Linked DNA regions of Magnetospirillum sp. XM-1. The protein of the gene in region 1 interacts with the protein of each later gene in a pairwise test. Links are inferred from orthologs where the notes say so. Each region holds a gene or a part of one and is shown in the gene's direction. Other genes may lie near its edges. The genes, in order: ribD and accC.

The links.
Region 2: the proteins of ribD (region 1) and accC interact in binary tests that used the Escherichia coli proteins (3 or more experiments, as listed by UniProt). The link is inferred for Magnetospirillum sp. XM-1 from one-to-one orthologs.

Annotation. Positions count from the first base shown.
Region 1 is NZ_LN997848.1:3,101,075-3,106,190, forward strand. Bases 517-3,366 are described here. They hold ribD (bifunctional diaminohydroxyphosphoribosylaminopyrimidine deaminase/5-amino-6-(5-phosphoribosylamino)uracil reductase RibD), read left to right. Parts: upstream 517-1,328; coding sequence 1,329-2,405; downstream 2,406-3,366. Other genes in these bases: glyA (serine hydroxymethyltransferase), read left to right, coding at 517-777; nrdR (transcriptional regulator NrdR), read left to right, coding at 836-1,297; XM1_RS14335 (riboflavin synthase), read left to right, coding at 2,417-3,010; ribB (3,4-dihydroxy-2-butanone-4-phosphate synthase), read left to right, coding at 2,982-3,366. Outside these bases: more of glyA, read left to right, coding at 1-516; more of ribB, read left to right, coding at 3,367-4,130; ribH (6,7-dimethyl-8-ribityllumazine synthase), read left to right, coding at 4,265-4,711; transcription antitermination factor NusB, read left to right, coding at 4,708-5,116. UniProt on the Escherichia coli protein: Converts 2,5-diamino-6-(ribosylamino)-4(3h)-pyrimidinone 5'-phosphate into 5-amino-6-(ribosylamino)-2,4(1h,3h)-pyrimidinedione 5'-phosphate.
Region 2 is NZ_LN997848.1:3,508,585-3,518,426, reverse strand. Bases 1,723-4,676 are described here. They hold accC (acetyl-CoA carboxylase biotin carboxylase subunit), read left to right. Parts: upstream 1,723-2,504; coding sequence 2,505-3,848; downstream 3,849-4,676. Other genes in these bases: hemN (oxygen-independent coproporphyrinogen III oxidase), read left to right, coding at 3,993-4,676; XM1_RS16260 (acetyl-CoA carboxylase biotin carboxyl carrier protein subunit), read left to right, coding at 2,051-2,500; aroQ (type II 3-dehydroquinate dehydratase), read left to right, coding at 1,723-2,051. Also shown: XM1_RS16275 (ATP-binding protein), read right to left, coding at 1-621; XM1_RS16270 (PstS family phosphate ABC transporter substrate-binding protein), read right to left, coding at 621-1,433; more of aroQ, read left to right, coding at 1,584-1,722; more of hemN, read left to right, coding at 4,677-5,348; XM1_RS16245 (dCMP deaminase family protein), read left to right, coding at 5,353-5,775; XM1_RS16240 (hypothetical protein), read left to right, coding at 6,235-8,010; XM1_RS16235 (ribulose-bisphosphate carboxylase), read left to right, coding at 8,216-9,595; XM1_RS16230 (phosphoribulokinase), read left to right, coding at 9,608-9,842. UniProt on the Escherichia coli protein: This protein is a component of the acetyl coenzyme A carboxylase complex; first, biotin carboxylase catalyzes the carboxylation of the carrier protein and then the transcarboxylase transfers the carboxyl group to form malonyl-CoA.

The DNA of each region.
Region 1 (5,116 bases):
CGCACCCACAAGCCGAAGCTGATCATCGCCGGCGGCTCGGCCTATCCGCGCACCATCGACTTCGCCCGCTTCCGCAAGATCGCCGACGAGGTCGGGGCCTTTTTCATGGTGGACATGGCGCACTTCGCCGGCCTGGTGGCGGGCGGCGTGTATCCCAATCCGCTGCCCCATGCCCATGTGGTGACCACCACCACCCACAAGACCCTGCGCGGGCCCCGTGGCGGCATGATCCTGTCCAACGATGCCGAGATCGGCAAGAAGATCAACTCGGCCATCTTCCCGGGCATCCAGGGCGGTCCGCTGATGCATGTCATCGCCGGCAAGGCGGTGGCCTTCGGCGAGGCGCTGAAGCCCGAGTTCAAGCTCTACGCCAAGCAGGTGGTCGACAACGCCCGCGCCCTGGCCGACACCCTGGTGCGTCGCGGCCTGGACATCGTGTCGGGCGGCACCGATTCGCATCTGATGCTGGTGGACCTGCGGCCCAAGAAGCTGACCGGCAAGGCCGCCGAGGCCAGCCTTGAGCATGCCGGCATGACCTGCAACAAGAACGGCATTCCCTTCGATCCCGAGAAGCCGACCATCACCTCGGGCGTGCGCCTGGGCACTCCGGCGGCGACGACCCGCGGCTTCGGCGTCGAGGAGTTCAAGAAGGTGGGCGAGCTGATCGGCGACGTCCTCGACGGTTTGGCCGCCAACCCCGAGGACAACTCGGCGGCCGAGGCCCGGGCGCGGGCCGAGGTGGCGGAGCTGTGCAAGCGCTTCCCGATCTACCAGTAATCAAGCAAGGGACGGAGGCGGCAAGGACCGCCTCCGCCGTATTCCGGGGGGAAAGATCATGCGGTGTCCCTTTTGCGGTCACGACGATACCCAGGTGAAGGATTCGCGGCCGACCGAGGATAACTCGGCCATCCGGCGGCGGCGCTCGTGCCCGGAATGCGGTTCGCGCTTTACCACCTTCGAGCGGGTGCAGATCCGTGACCTGGTGGTCATCAAGAAGGACGGCGGTCGCTCGCCCTTCGATCGCGACAAGGTGCTGAAGTCGCTGCGCATCGCGCTCAGGAAGCGCCCGGTGGACGACGAGCAGATCGAGCGCATCGTCAACGGCATCCATCGCCGCCTGGAAAGCATGGGTGAGAACGAGGTTCCGTCCAAGTTCATCGGCGAACTGGTGATGGAGGTGCTGATGGACCTCGACAAGGTCGCCTATGTCCGCTACGCCTCGGTGTACCGCAACTTCCGCGAAGCCAAGGACTTCGAGGATTTCCTGGGGAAGATGGTTGTCAGCCGCCACGATTGATCGCACTCAAGCAGAGATCGACCTGGGGCACATGCGGGCCGCCCTGGCGCTGGCCCGCCGTGGCCTGGGCACCGTATGGCCCAATCCGGCGGTGGGCTGCGTCATCGTGAAGGATGGCCGGGTGGTCGGCCGGGGCTGGACCCAGCCCGGCGGACGCCCCCATGCCGAGACCGAGGCCCTGGCCATGGCCGGAAAGGCGGCCCAGGGCGCCACGGTCTACGTCACCCTGGAACCCTGCGCCCATCACGGCAAGACCGCTCCTTGCGCCGACGCCCTGGTCGCCGCCGGGGTGTCGAGGGTGGTGGTGGCGGTCCAGGACCCCGATTCGCGGGTGGCGGGCAAGGGCGTCGACCGCCTGCGGGTCGCCGGCATACCGGTGACCGAGGGCGTGCTGCACGCCGAGGCCGCCGAGCTGAACGCCGGCTTCTTTCTGCGCATCAATACCGGGCGGCCGCTGGTCACCCTGAAGCTGGCCACGACCCTTGACGGCCGCATCGCCACCCACAGCGGCGAAAGCCGCTGGATCACCGGCGAGCAGGCCCGGGCCGCGGCCCATCTGCTGCGCGCCGAGACCGACGCCATCATGGTAGGCAGCGGCACCGCGCTGCATGACGATCCCGACCTGACCTGCCGCCTGCCCGGACTGGTGGAGCGTTCGCCGGTCCGCGTGGTGGTGGACGGGCGCCTGCGCCTGCCGCTGACCAGCCGGCTGGTCTCCACCGCCAACGACGTTCCCACCTGGCTGCTGACGCTCGAGGATTGCGACAGCGACCGCCGCGAGGCCTTTGAGGATGCCGGGGTGGACGTGGTCGAGGTCTCGTCCGGTCCCGACGGCGCCATCGACCTGGAACTGGCGCTGCAGGCGCTGGGCGAAAGCGGCGTCACCCGCGTTCTGGTGGAGGGCGGCGCCCATCTTTCGGCCGCCCTGCTGCGCGCCGGGCTGGTGGACCGCCTGGTGTGGTTCCGCGCTCCCCGCCTGATGGGCGGCGACGGTCTGCCGGCCGCCGTGTCGTTCGGCGTCGACCACCTGGCCCAGACCCCGCATTTCGAACGCGTCGAGGTCCGCACCATGGGCGACGACGTGATGGAAACCTATATTCGACTCTAGAGAGGTCATCCATGTTCACCGGCATCGTCACCGATCTCGGCGTGGTGCGCCGTGTCGTTCGCGGCGAGGGGCGGGAGGCCCGCTTCGAGATCGCCAGCGGCTACGACACCAGCACCATCGCCATCGGCGCCAGCATCGCCCATAACGGCGTGTGTCTCACCATCATCGAGGTGGGGCCGGACTGGCATGCGGTGGAGGCCTCGGCCGAGACCCTGTCCAAGACCACGCTCGGCTCGTGGCGCGAAGGCTCCAAGGTCAATCTGGAGCGGGCGTTGAAGGTGGGCGACGAACTGGGCGGCCACATCGTATCGGGCCACGTGGACGGCGTCGCCAAGGTGGTGAGCATCACCCCCGAGAACGAATCCAAGCGTTATGTCTTCGAGAGTCCGGCCGATCTGGCCTGTTTCGTCGCTCCCAAGGGCTCGGTGGCGCTGGACGGCGTGTCGCTCACCGTCAACGAGGTTGACGGCCGCCGGTTCGGCATCAACGTCATTCCCCATACTCAGGCGGTGACCACCTTTGGCACCTATCGTCCCGGCGACGAGGTGAATATGGAAATCGACATGCTGGCGCGCTATGTTGCGCGCCTTCTGCAAAAGGACTAGCGCCTTGGTTTCCGAATATCACGCCTACCTTTCGTCCATCGAGGACATCATCGAAGAGGCCCGTCAGGGCCGCATGTTCATCCTGGTGGACGACGAGGACCGCGAGAACGAGGGCGATCTGGTCATCCCGGCCGAGATGGCCAACGCCGACGCCATCAATTTCATGGCCCGCTTCGGGCGCGGCCTGATCTGCCTGTCGCTGACGCGGGGCCGCTGCGAGCATCTGGGCCTGAAGCCCATGAGCGCCGACAACGGCACCCGCATGGAGACCGCGTTCACCGTCTCCATCGAGGCCCGCGAAGGCGTCACCACCGGCATTTCGGCGGCCGACCGGGCGCGCACCGTGGCGGTGGCCATCGACACCGAGAAGAACCGCTACGACATCGTCACGCCGGGTCACGTCTTTCCGCTGATGGCCCGCGACGGCGGCGTGCTGGTGCGCGCCGGCCATACCGAGGCCGCCGTGGACATCTCGCGTCTGGCCGGTCTCAATCCCTCGGGCGTGATCTGCGAGATCATGAACGACGACGGCACCATGGCCCGCATGCCCGATCTGGTGAAGTTCGCCCAGCATCACGGCCTGAAGATCGCCACCATCGCCGACCTGATCGCCTATCGCCGCCGCAACGACAAGATCGTGGCGCGCGAGGTCGAGGCGCCGTTCCATTCCAAGTGGGGCGGCGACTGGAAGATGATGGTCTACACCAACACGGTGGCCTATGCCGAGCACATCGCCCTGGTGAAGGGCGACCTCAACGCCGAGGGGCCGGTGATGGTCCGCGTCCATGCCGTCAACGTGCTGGACGACGTGCTGGGCGACCAGGGTTCGGGCAAGGCCGGCGAGCTCCATTCCGCCATGGAAATGATCGCCGCCCACGGTTCCGGCGTCATCGTGCTGATCCGCGAGCCGCGCCCCACCAGCCTGTCCGACATGGTGCGCGCCCATCTCGAGCGCCGCCCGCCGGCTCCGGCGCTGCGCGATTACGGCGTCGGCGCCCAGATCCTGCTGGATCTCGGCGTGCATGAAATGATTCTGCTGTCCAATACCAAGCGCTCCATCGTCGGCCTGGAAGGCTATGGCATGAAGGTGGTGGAGCAGCGGTCGATTCCGGTCGGCTGAACAGTACCCGACGAAGGCTGGCTCCGCGAAGCGGGGACAGAGTGAGGAGGCAAGCCCAAGGGGCGCCGCGGCTTATGCCGCGAAAGCCAAGCGAAGCGCCCGGCGCCTGAGGGCTATGTAAGGAGAGTCCCAAAATGGCGAAGGTTCTCATCATCGAGGCCCGCTTCTACGATCATATCGCCGACGGCCTGCTGGCCGGGGCGCGCGCCGAGTTCGACAAGGCCGGAATCGAGCACGACCTGCTGGTGGTGCCGGGCATCTTCGAGTTGCCTGCCGCGCTGAAGCTGGTGCTGACCGCCGCCGAGCAGGGCAACGAAGGCGCCCGCTACGACGGTTTCGTCACCCTGGGCTGCGCCATCCGGGGCGAGTCCGACCATTACCACCACGTGGGCACCGAGTGCATGCGCGGTATCGCCGATCTGTCCATGGCCTACGACCTGGCCCTGGGCAACGGCGTGCTGACCGTCCACAACGAGGCCCAGGCCCTGGCGCGGTCCGATCCGGCGCGCAAGAACCTGGGCGGCCAGGCGGCCCGGGCCTGCCTGCGCATGATGGCGGTCAAGAAGGAGCTGGGCCTTTGAATACCGCGCCGAATAACCCCTCGGTTGCCAAGCGCAGCGCCGCCCGGCTGGCCGCCGTCCAGGTCCTCTACCAGATGGAGATGACCGGGACCGATACCGAGCGCGCCCTGCAGGACGCCAAGGACCGCCGCGCCAACGAGCCCAAGGGCCGCATGGCCGATCCCGATTCCTCGCTGCTCAATCAGGTGGTGCGCGGCGTGTCCGCCCAGATGGAGGACATCGACGGCCATGTGGGCCGGGCGCTGTCTTCCGACTGGACCGTCGACCGGCTGGAAGCCGTGCTGCGCGCCATCATCCGCGCCGGCGCCTGGGAATTGTCGGCCCGGCCCCAGACCCCGGCCCGTGTCTGCATCTCGGAATGGGTGGACGTGGCCCACGCCTTTTATTCCGGTCCCGAACCGGGAC
Region 2 (9,842 bases), 410 kb from region 1 along the record:
GGCGGCCAGCTGGGTCCTGGCCTCTTCCAGTTCGTCCACCCGCCGCGACAGGCTGCCGGTGGTTTCCTCGATCACCGCCAGCGAGCGGTCCAGGGCCTTGCGTCCGATCATCCGGGCCAGGAGCAGCAGCAGGGCCATGGAGGCAAGGCCCAGCCCGCCCGACAGAAGGGCGGGCCGCAGCGCCTCGTCCAGCGGCACTTCCATCACCACGCGGCCCACCGGCAGCTTGCCATCGGTGACGGTATCCTCGAGATGGAGGTTGAAGCGCCCCACCTCGCCGCGGACCGGAAATTCGTTGATGGTGCCGCCCAGGTCGATGAAGGCCAGCCGCGACGGCGGATTGGTGCCGCCGCGCAGCACGCCCGCCACCACCGAGGGCAGACGGACGCTTTCGAATTCCCAGATGTCCAGATTGGCGGCGATGAACGAGGAAAGCTGGTCGGCCACCAGGCCGAGACGGATTTCCGCCTCGACCCGGGCCCGGCTATAGCGTTCCCAGACATCGAAGGCGGGAATGACGAACAGCCACAGGAACCCCACCGTCACCAGACCCAACGTGAACATCCGCCGCACCCGGGTGACGGATTGGACGACGGCCCGGCTGGTGTCGCGGTGGGGCATCAGGGCCCGGTTACGGGCAGGCAGCCGCTGGCGCGCAGCAGCGAGGACGCGGCGGGCGAGCGGGCGTAATCGACGAAGGCCCTGGCCTGGGCCGAGGGCGAGGGCGGCAGGGCCAGGACCAGGGGGACCTCGGGAAGCCGGTGGCCGTTCTCCAGGGTCTCCAGGCTGGGAGCCACGCCGTCCAGGGGGACGGCGATCAGCTTGCGCTTTTCCGCCAGCAGGGGCGCGAAGGCGCCGAAGGTCAGCAGCGTGCGGCTGGTCTCGACCGCATCCATGGCCTCCTGGTCGGTGAGTGCCAGGACGGCGCCGCGGGCGTCCCTGGCCGCCGTCACCGTCGGAGCCAGGTCGGGATAGGCCTCCAGCAGCCGGATGAAGCCTGTATCGGATGGCGGACGCAGCAGCACGCGCACCTCGCCGCCGGGGAACGGCGGCAGGGCATTGGCGAACAGGGCGGGAAGGTCGCGGCGGTTCAGCGCGACGTCACGGCGCTCGGCGTTGATGTAGAACACCAGGGGCGTGCGGCAGATGGGGACCGAGGCGCCGCCCTCCACCTCGCCGGCTTTAAGGGGGCGGGCCAGGATGCCCACATCCAGCTTGCCCGTGGCCAGCCCCTTGACCGCCCCGGCGGTGCCGACGCTTTCCGGGACCCAGACGGGGGTGTCGGGATGGTCGCGCCGATATTGCTCCGCCAGCAGCCGGACCATGGCGATGCCGATTCCGGTGCCGGCGGCGCGTACTGTCTCCGCCCTTGCCGGCATGGCAAGCAGGCTTGCCGCTACGCCGAATGCAAGCCCGAACCTGCGCAGGCTCATCATGGTTTTCCTGTATGCGCGCCCCATTTGTATCACTTTTGCCAAGTGACCAAGACTTAGGCAAGGGAGGAATGCATACCCCCGACCAAGGATTGGGGTGGATCGCTTCTGTGCCTTGCGCGGCGGCCGACCCGTGCTATAAACCCTGCCATGGTGAGAAACAGGCCCGATCCCATAATCAGCATTCTGAACGGTCCCAACCTCAACATGTTGGGCACCCGGCAGCCGGAGCTGTACGGGACGGAGACGCTTGCCGACATCGAGGCCGCCTGCCGGACCCATGGGGCATCGCTCGGCCTGGCGGTGGAGTTCTCGCAGACCAACATGGAAGGCGAACTGGTCACCCGCATTCAGCAATGCCGGGGCCATGCCGCCGGCATCATCATCAATGCCGGGGCCTATACCCACACCTCGGTGGCGATTCTCGACGCCCTGCTGGCGGCCGAGGTTCCGGCCATCGAGGTTCACCTGTCCAACATTCACCAGCGGGATTCGTTCCGCCATCACTCTTACGTGGCCAAGGCGGCCAAGGGAATGATCTGCGGGCTGGGAAGCCACGGATACATCCTGGCGCTCGACGCGCTGGCCCGCCTGATCAAGGGAAATGCAGAGGCATAATGGGCAACAAGACTCCCATCGACAGCGAACTGGTCCGCACCCTGGCGGCCCTGCTGGATGAAACCAATCTCACCGAGATCGAGTACGGCGTCGGCGAGATGCGTATCCGCGTCGCCCGTCAGGCGGCGCCGGTGGCCGTGCACCACGCCGCCCCGGCGGTCGTCGGCCATGCCGCCTCCATGCCGGCCCAGGCGTCGGCGTCCGACGCCGACCATCCCGGCGCGGTGACCTCGCCCATGGTGGGCGTCGCCTACCTGGCGCCCGAGCCCGGCTCGCCCAAGTTCGTCAATCCCGGCGACATGGTCGCCGAAGGCCAGACCATCATGCTGATCGAGGCCATGAAGACGTTCAATCCCATCCGGGCGCCCAGGGGCGGCAAGCTGACCCGCATCTTCGTGACCGACGGCCAGCCGGTGGAATTCGGCGAGCCCCTGCTGATCATCGAATAGCATGATGTTCGAGAAGGTCCTCATCGCCAACCGGGGCGAGATCGCACTCAGGATCCATCGCGCCTGCCGCGAGATGGGCATCCGCACCGTGGCGGTGCATTCCACCGCCGACAACGACGCCATGCATGTGCGCCTCGCCGACGAGGCCGTGTGCATCGGCCCGCCCTCGGCCCGCGATTCGTACCTGAACAAGGCGGCGATTCTGTCGGCGGCGTCCATCACCGGGGCGGACGCCATCCATCCCGGCTACGGCTTTTTGTCCGAGAACGCCGACTTCGCCCAGATGGTCGAGGAACACGGCTTCGTCTTCATCGGCCCGACGGCGGAACACATCCGCATGATGGGCGACAAGATCACCGCCAAGCAGGCGGTCAAGGACGCCGGCATCCCGGTGGTGCCGGGTTCGGACGGTTCCATCGATAGCGAGGAGCAGGCGCTGGAAGTGGCGGCCGCCATCGGCTATCCCGTGCTGATCAAGGCCACCGCCGGTGGCGGCGGCAAGGGCATGAAGGTCGCCCGCAACCCGGAAGAGCTGGCCGAATCCTGGAAGCTGGCCCGCAACGAGGCCAAGGCCGCCTTCGGCAACGCCGACGTCTACATGGAGAAGTATCTCGGGCATCCGCGCCATATCGAGATGCAGATCCTGGCCGACAATTACGGCGCCGTGGTGCATCTGGGCGAGCGCGACTGCTCGTTGCAGCGCAAGCACCAGAAGGTGCTGGAGGAGGCTCCGTCGCCGGCCTTGAACGCCGACCAGCGGGCCAAGATCGGCAAGATCGCCTGCGACGCCGTCGCCAAGCTGGGCTACCGCAACGCCGGCACCATCGAGTTCCTCTACGAGAACGGCGAGTTCTACTTCATCGAGATGAACACCCGCCTGCAGGTGGAGCATCCCATCACCGAGGCCATCACCGGCATCGATCTGGTGCGCGAGCAGATCCGCATCGCCGCCGGCGCGCCACTGGGCTACACCCAGGCGGACGTGCGCTTCGCCGGCCATGCGCTGGAATGCCGCGTCAATGCCGAGGACCCGCAGACCTTCACCCCGTGCCCCGGCCGGATCGAGGGTTATCACTCGCCGGGCGGCCTGGGTGTGCGGGTGGATTCCGGCCTCTATGCCGGCTATCGCATTCCGCCCCATTACGACTCGATGATCGCCAAGCTGATCGTCTACGGCAACACCCGCAACGAGGCGCTGATGCGCCTGCGCCGGGCGCTGGGCGAGTACGTGATCGAAGGCGTCAAGACCACGCTGCCGCTGCACAACCGGCTGGTCCAGGACGCCGATTTCGTCAACGGCGACTACGATATCCACTGGCTGGAAAAGTTTGTGGCGCAGCACTCCTGAGCGGGGGCTGTCGCGGTAATTGCCAGGGGGCGGCCGGTTCGGCCGCCCCTTTCGCTTTGGTCCGAATACCCCCACGCCGCCCGGTGTTGCCAATGGATGGCAGCAAGGAGTAGGTTTGGGCCGAATTTTCCGGGATACCAAACGATGCGCCCCGATCTTGCGGCCAAGTACGACCTTCGCGTTCCCCGCTACACCTCCTATCCCACCGCGCCGCATTTCCATCCCGGCGTGACGGCCGAGACCTACCGGGGCTGGCTGGGGGAGATCGATCCCAAGCTGGAATTGTCGCTCTACCTCCACATCGCGTTTTGCGCCGAGATGTGCTGGTTCTGCGGCTGCCACACCAAGATCACCAAGCGCTATGCCCCCGTCGCCGCCTATATGGACGCCCTGTGGCGCGAGGTGGAACTGGTGGCCGAGGCGCTGCCCACCCGCATGACGGCGCGCCACGTCCATTTCGGCGGCGGCTCGCCCACCATTCTCTCGTCCGGGGATTTCGTCCGCACCATCGACCTGTTGAAGAGCCGCTTCATCCTCAAGCCCGACGCCGAGGTGGCGGTGGAGCTTGATCCGCGCACCGCCGACGAGGCCTATGTCAAGGCCATGGCGGGGGCGGGGGTGACGCGTGCCTCCATCGGCGTGCAGGACCTGGACGACAAGGTGCAGCAGGCCATCAACCGCATCCAGCCCTACGAGGTCACCGAGCGGGTGGTGGAATGGCTGGGCAAGCACGGCGTGCCCGAGGTCAACATCGACCTGATCTACGGCCTGCCGCACCAGACCCTGGACGGCCTGCTGGCCACCATCGACAAGGCGGTGCGGGGCTTCAGGCCCAAGCGCGTCGCCCTGTTCGGCTATGCCCACGTGCCGTGGATGAAGAAGCACCAGCGGCTGATCCCGGAAGACACCCTGCCCGATACCGAGACCCGCTGGCAGCAGTATGAACAGGGCTGCAAGCTGCTGACCGAGACCCTGGGCTATGTCCAGATCGGCCTCGACCACTTCGCCGCTCCCGACGACGCCATGGCCATCGCCTTGAAGGAAAAGCGGCTGCACCGCAACTTCCAGGGCTACACCACCGATTCCGCCACCACCCTGATCGGCTTCGGGGCGTCGGGCATCGGTTCGCTGCCCCAGGGCTATGTGGTCAACGACGGCGAGGTCCACGCCTACCAGCGCGCCATGGCCGAAGGAAAGCTCGCCACCTCGCGCGGCGTGGCCATCAGCCCCGACGACATCCTGCGGCGCGAGATCATCGAGCGGCTGATGTGCGACCTGGAAATCGACCTGGACAAGGTCGCCGCCCGCCATGGCGCCGACGGCTCGCAGTTCGGCCCCGAACTGGCCTCGCTGGCGCCTTTGCAGGCCGACGGTCTGGTCGAGGTCGCTGGCCACCGCATCCATGTCACCGAGGAGGGCCGCACCCTGGTGCGCGCCGTCTGCGCCGCCTTCGACCGCTATCTCAAGGCGGGCGAGCAGCGCCATTCCAAGGCGGTGTAACAAGATGACCATGGCCTGGTACGACTACTTCATGGGCTTTGCCAAGCACGCCGCCAGCAAGTCCAAGGACCCCAGCACCCAGGTGGGCGCCGTGGCGGTGGGGCCCGACGGCGAGATCCGCGCCACCGGCTATAACGGCCTGCCCAGGGGCGTCGAGGACAAGCCCGAGCGCATGGAGCGCCCGGCCAAGTATCTGTGGACCTCGCACGCCGAGGAAAACCTGGTGGCCCATGCCGCCCGGGTGGGGGTCAGCCTCAAGGGCTGCACCGTCTACGTCACCCACTATCCCTGCTCGCGCTGCGCCCGTTCGCTGATCCAGGCCGGGGTGGCGCAAATCCACGTGGGCGACGGCACCACCTCCATGCCCGCCGAGGAATTCGACACCGCCCGGGTGATGTTCGAGGAATCCGGCGTCAAGGTGGGCTGAATCGAAAAATCGGAAAACTCTCAAACCTGAGTGGCGTCCGAGCCCCTGAAGAGGCAGAGCGTTTTCGTACAACCAGAATCCCAGGGCGCTTCCGCTTTAAGCCGAAGCGCCCTGGGTCTTTTCTGCCAGGAAAGAGCTTCGCTTTCTCAAGGTTCGGATACCGCTCGGGCTGAAGAGTTTCGCCCGGATGCGGCCATTTCGTTACGTCATGCTTTGAGGCCGTCCGAGAGACGCGCTCCCCCCTTCCTGCTCGGATACCAACATCTTCAGGCGCCGTCGCCGGCCCCACGGGGTGGTCGGGAGTCCATGATTGAGAGTTGTCCTCATCGGCACGCCTATGCCGAAAGATGGTTTATATATACTAAAAATGATTCAAAAGTTGTGTGCATATGAGCCATAATCTCAATAAGGATCAAGCCTAATTAAATTCAATTATAAATAGAGATGCGGAGGGGTCCGATGTCTGCCAATCTGCCGACCAACAGTGCGATATATGCTTCCTTTGTCGCCGATAGCGATAGCAACGCCTTGCTGTTATGCGCTTCTCCGGACGGGTGTTCCTGGGGGCCCAACATCGATATAGCCGACCAGACGACCCTGGCCATCCCGGACCTGGCTGTGTTCAACAGCCAGTTCTGGGTGTCGTTTGTGGCCAGCAACGGCAACAATCCGCAGGTGCTGCTGTGCTCGTCCCCGGACGGGGTGAATTGGTCGAACAACATGGTTGTGGGCGGCCAGTCCTTCAGGTCGCCCAGGCTGACAGTGTTCAATGGCCGCCTCTGGCTGGCCTATGCCGATACCAGCAGTGATCTCTGGGTGGGGTCGTCGCCGGATGGCGTCAACTGGACCCCGTTCTATCCGGTGAATCAATCGACCTGGGGGTTTGATTTCACCTCGTTCAACGGCCAGCTGTATATCGTGTTCATCACCTCCAGTTCCTCTCAGGATCTGCTGGTCTGCTCATCGCCCGACGGCATCAACTGGTCGGGCAACACGCCCATTAATCAGTCGAGCCTTACCGCGCCGGCAGTGGCCGTGCTGAACGGCCAGATGGTCGTGGCCTTCGTCGCCAACAGCAGTTCCAATGAATTGCTGACCTGCATTTCCTCGGATGGCGTGAATTGGTCCGGCAATCACTGGGTTGACCAGACCACGGCCTATGCTCCGACCCTGACCGCCTTCAACAACCTGCTCTGGGTGGGTTTTCGAGCCGACAGCGATTCGGGGGTCCTGCTTCAGTGTTCTTCCGCCGACGGCATCAACTGGTCGTCCAACGGCTCGATCGGCCAGACGGGGCAGGGCGGGCCGACATTCCTGGGAGTGGATATCCAGACGGGGACCCTGACGCCCAAATACATCGTCACCAGCGTCATCTACGCCCCGCCGGGCAGTGCCGCCGGCACGGCTTCCTCCGTGAGCTACAGCCAGGGAAGCCAGGCGGGCACGACCGTATCCACCGGCAATTCGTTTCAGCAGGGCTACAGCGTCACCGCCGGAGTCGATACCGGTGCCTTTTCGGCCGAGGCAAGCTTTGGCTGCTCCAGTGAAACCTCCTCGTCCAGCTCGGTCAGCATCAACAAGAGCACGACTTTCACCATCGACCTTTCGGGGCCGAATAACGACGGCATCGACCACCAAAATGACGGCTTCTACCTGTGGCTCAACCCACTGCTCAACATCTACGCGGATTCGTTCGGTGATGTGCAGTGGCTGATGAGTGTGGCCGGCGCCACCATGCAGATCGTGTGGGTCCAGGCCGGCTGGCTGCTCCAGCCGGGCACCATGCCGCAGGACGTTCAGCAGACTCTCGACGCCGCCGGGCTGACCCCGACCGACTACGCCGCAATCCTTTCGACAAACCCGTTCATGCCCGGCGGCACCATCGATCCCAACCGCTACCTGCTGCTGAACCAGACCTTCACCTACGAAGCCGGCTCGCCCACTGAAAGTTTTACCCTCTCCAATTCCGAGACCCAGACCCAAACCCAGGAAACCAGTGTTACCTATTCCGTGGATGCGACCGTGAAGGGGGGAGAGGAGGTTACCGCCGCGATCGGCGCCAATTTCGAGTGGACCAACAGCTCGTCCACCGAGACCGAGAGCGAGACCGATCAGACCGCGACATTCACCATCAACCCGCCGTCATCGGGCTATGATGGGCCGGTCATGCTGTATGTCTATTGGGACAATGTGTATCAGAGCTTCGCCTTCTCTCTGGAGCCCCTTTCGTCCTGAACGCAGCTCAGGCGTCACCGCCAGGGCTATGAGCGCGACAGGTGGGGCACGCCCACCCATCCCACACCTGACGGGTAGGCGTGTCCCACCTAACTAATTTCCCATACTCCCCCTATGGGTGTTCCTGCCCCGTGCCGGAGTGGCCATAGTAGCGTCCGCGAATACAAGGGCGAATGCCCAGAACCATCCGGGAGATTGCGGCGCCATGGACCAGTCGAAGCGCTATGTGAATCTGGGCTTGCGCGAGGCAGACCTGATCAGGGGCGGCCGCCACGTGCTGTGCGCCTATCGCATGCGGCCCAGGGCCGGCTACGGCTATGTGGCGACGGCGGCCCATTTCGCCGCCGAATCGTCTACCGGCACCAATGTGGAGGTCTGCACCACCGACGACTTCACCCGTGGCGTCGATGCCCTGGTCTATGCGGTGGACGAGGCGGAAGGGCTGATGAAGATCGCCTATCCGGTGGAGCTGTTCGACCGCAACATCATCGACGGCAAGGCGATGATCGCCTCGTTCCTGACGCTCACCGTGGGCAACAACCAGGGCATGAGCGACGTGGAGCACGCCAAGATGGAGGATTTCTGGGTTCCGCCGGATTTCCTTCGGCTGTTTGACGGTCCGGCGGTCAACATCTCCCACATGTGGAAGGTGCTGGGCCGTCCGCAAGTGAACGGCGGCATGGTGGTCGGCACCATCATCAAGCCCAAGCTGGGCCTGCGCCCCAAGCCTTTCGCCGACGCCTGCCACCAGTTCTGGCTGGGCGGCGACTTCATCAAGAACGACGAGCCCCAGGGCAACCAGGTCTTCGCCCCCTTCAAGGAAACCATGGTCCTGGTGGCCGATGCCATGCGCTGCGCCCAGGACGAGACCGGCCAGCCAAAGCTGTTCTCCGCCAACATTACCGCCGACGATCCGGCCGAGATGATCGCGCGCGGCGAATTCATCCTGAAGACCTTCGGCGAGAATGCCTCCCACGTGGCCTTCCTGGTGGACGGCTTCGTGGCCGGTCCCACGGCGGTGACCACCTGCCGGCGCAACTTCCCCGGCACCTTCCTGCACTATCACCGGGCGGGTCACGGCGCCGTCACCTCGCGCCAGTCCAAGCGCGGCTACACCGTGCTGGTCCACATGAAGATGGCCCGTCTGATCGGGGCCAGCGGCATCCATACCGGCACCATGGGCTATGGCAAGATGGAAGGCGCCCCCGACGAGAAGATGGTGGCCTACATGCTGGAACGGCAACTGGCCGACGGCTCCCATTACCGCCAGGATTGGGGCGGCATGGCGTCCTGCACGCCGATCATCTCGGGCGGCATGAACGCGCTGCGGCTGCCGGGATTCTTCGACAATCTCGGCCATTCCAACGTCATCCAGACCTCGGGCGGGGGCGCGTTCGGCCACAAGGACGGCCCCGTCGCCGGCGCGCTGTCGCTGCGCCAGGCCCACGAGGCGTGGCAGGCGGGAATCGACCTGGTGGACTACGCCCAGGGGCACCCTGAACTTAAGGGTGCGTTCGAATCCTTTGCGTCCGACGCCGATCGGCTGTATCCCGGCTGGCGGGATCGCCTGCGCATCGCCGCTTGAGTGGGGTAAATCGTGTCGAGAAAACATCCGGTCATCGCCGTCACCGGCTCGTCGGGGGCGGGGACCAGCACGGTCAAGGAAGCCTTCGAGCATATGTTCCGCCGCGAGGGCATCAAGCCGGCGGTGGTCGAGGGCGACAGCTTCCATCGCTATAACCGTGCCGACATGAAGAAGGCCATGGGCGAGGCGGAAAGGGGCGGGCGCCGCACCTTCAGCCATTTCGGCCCCGAGGCCAACCTGTTTCCCC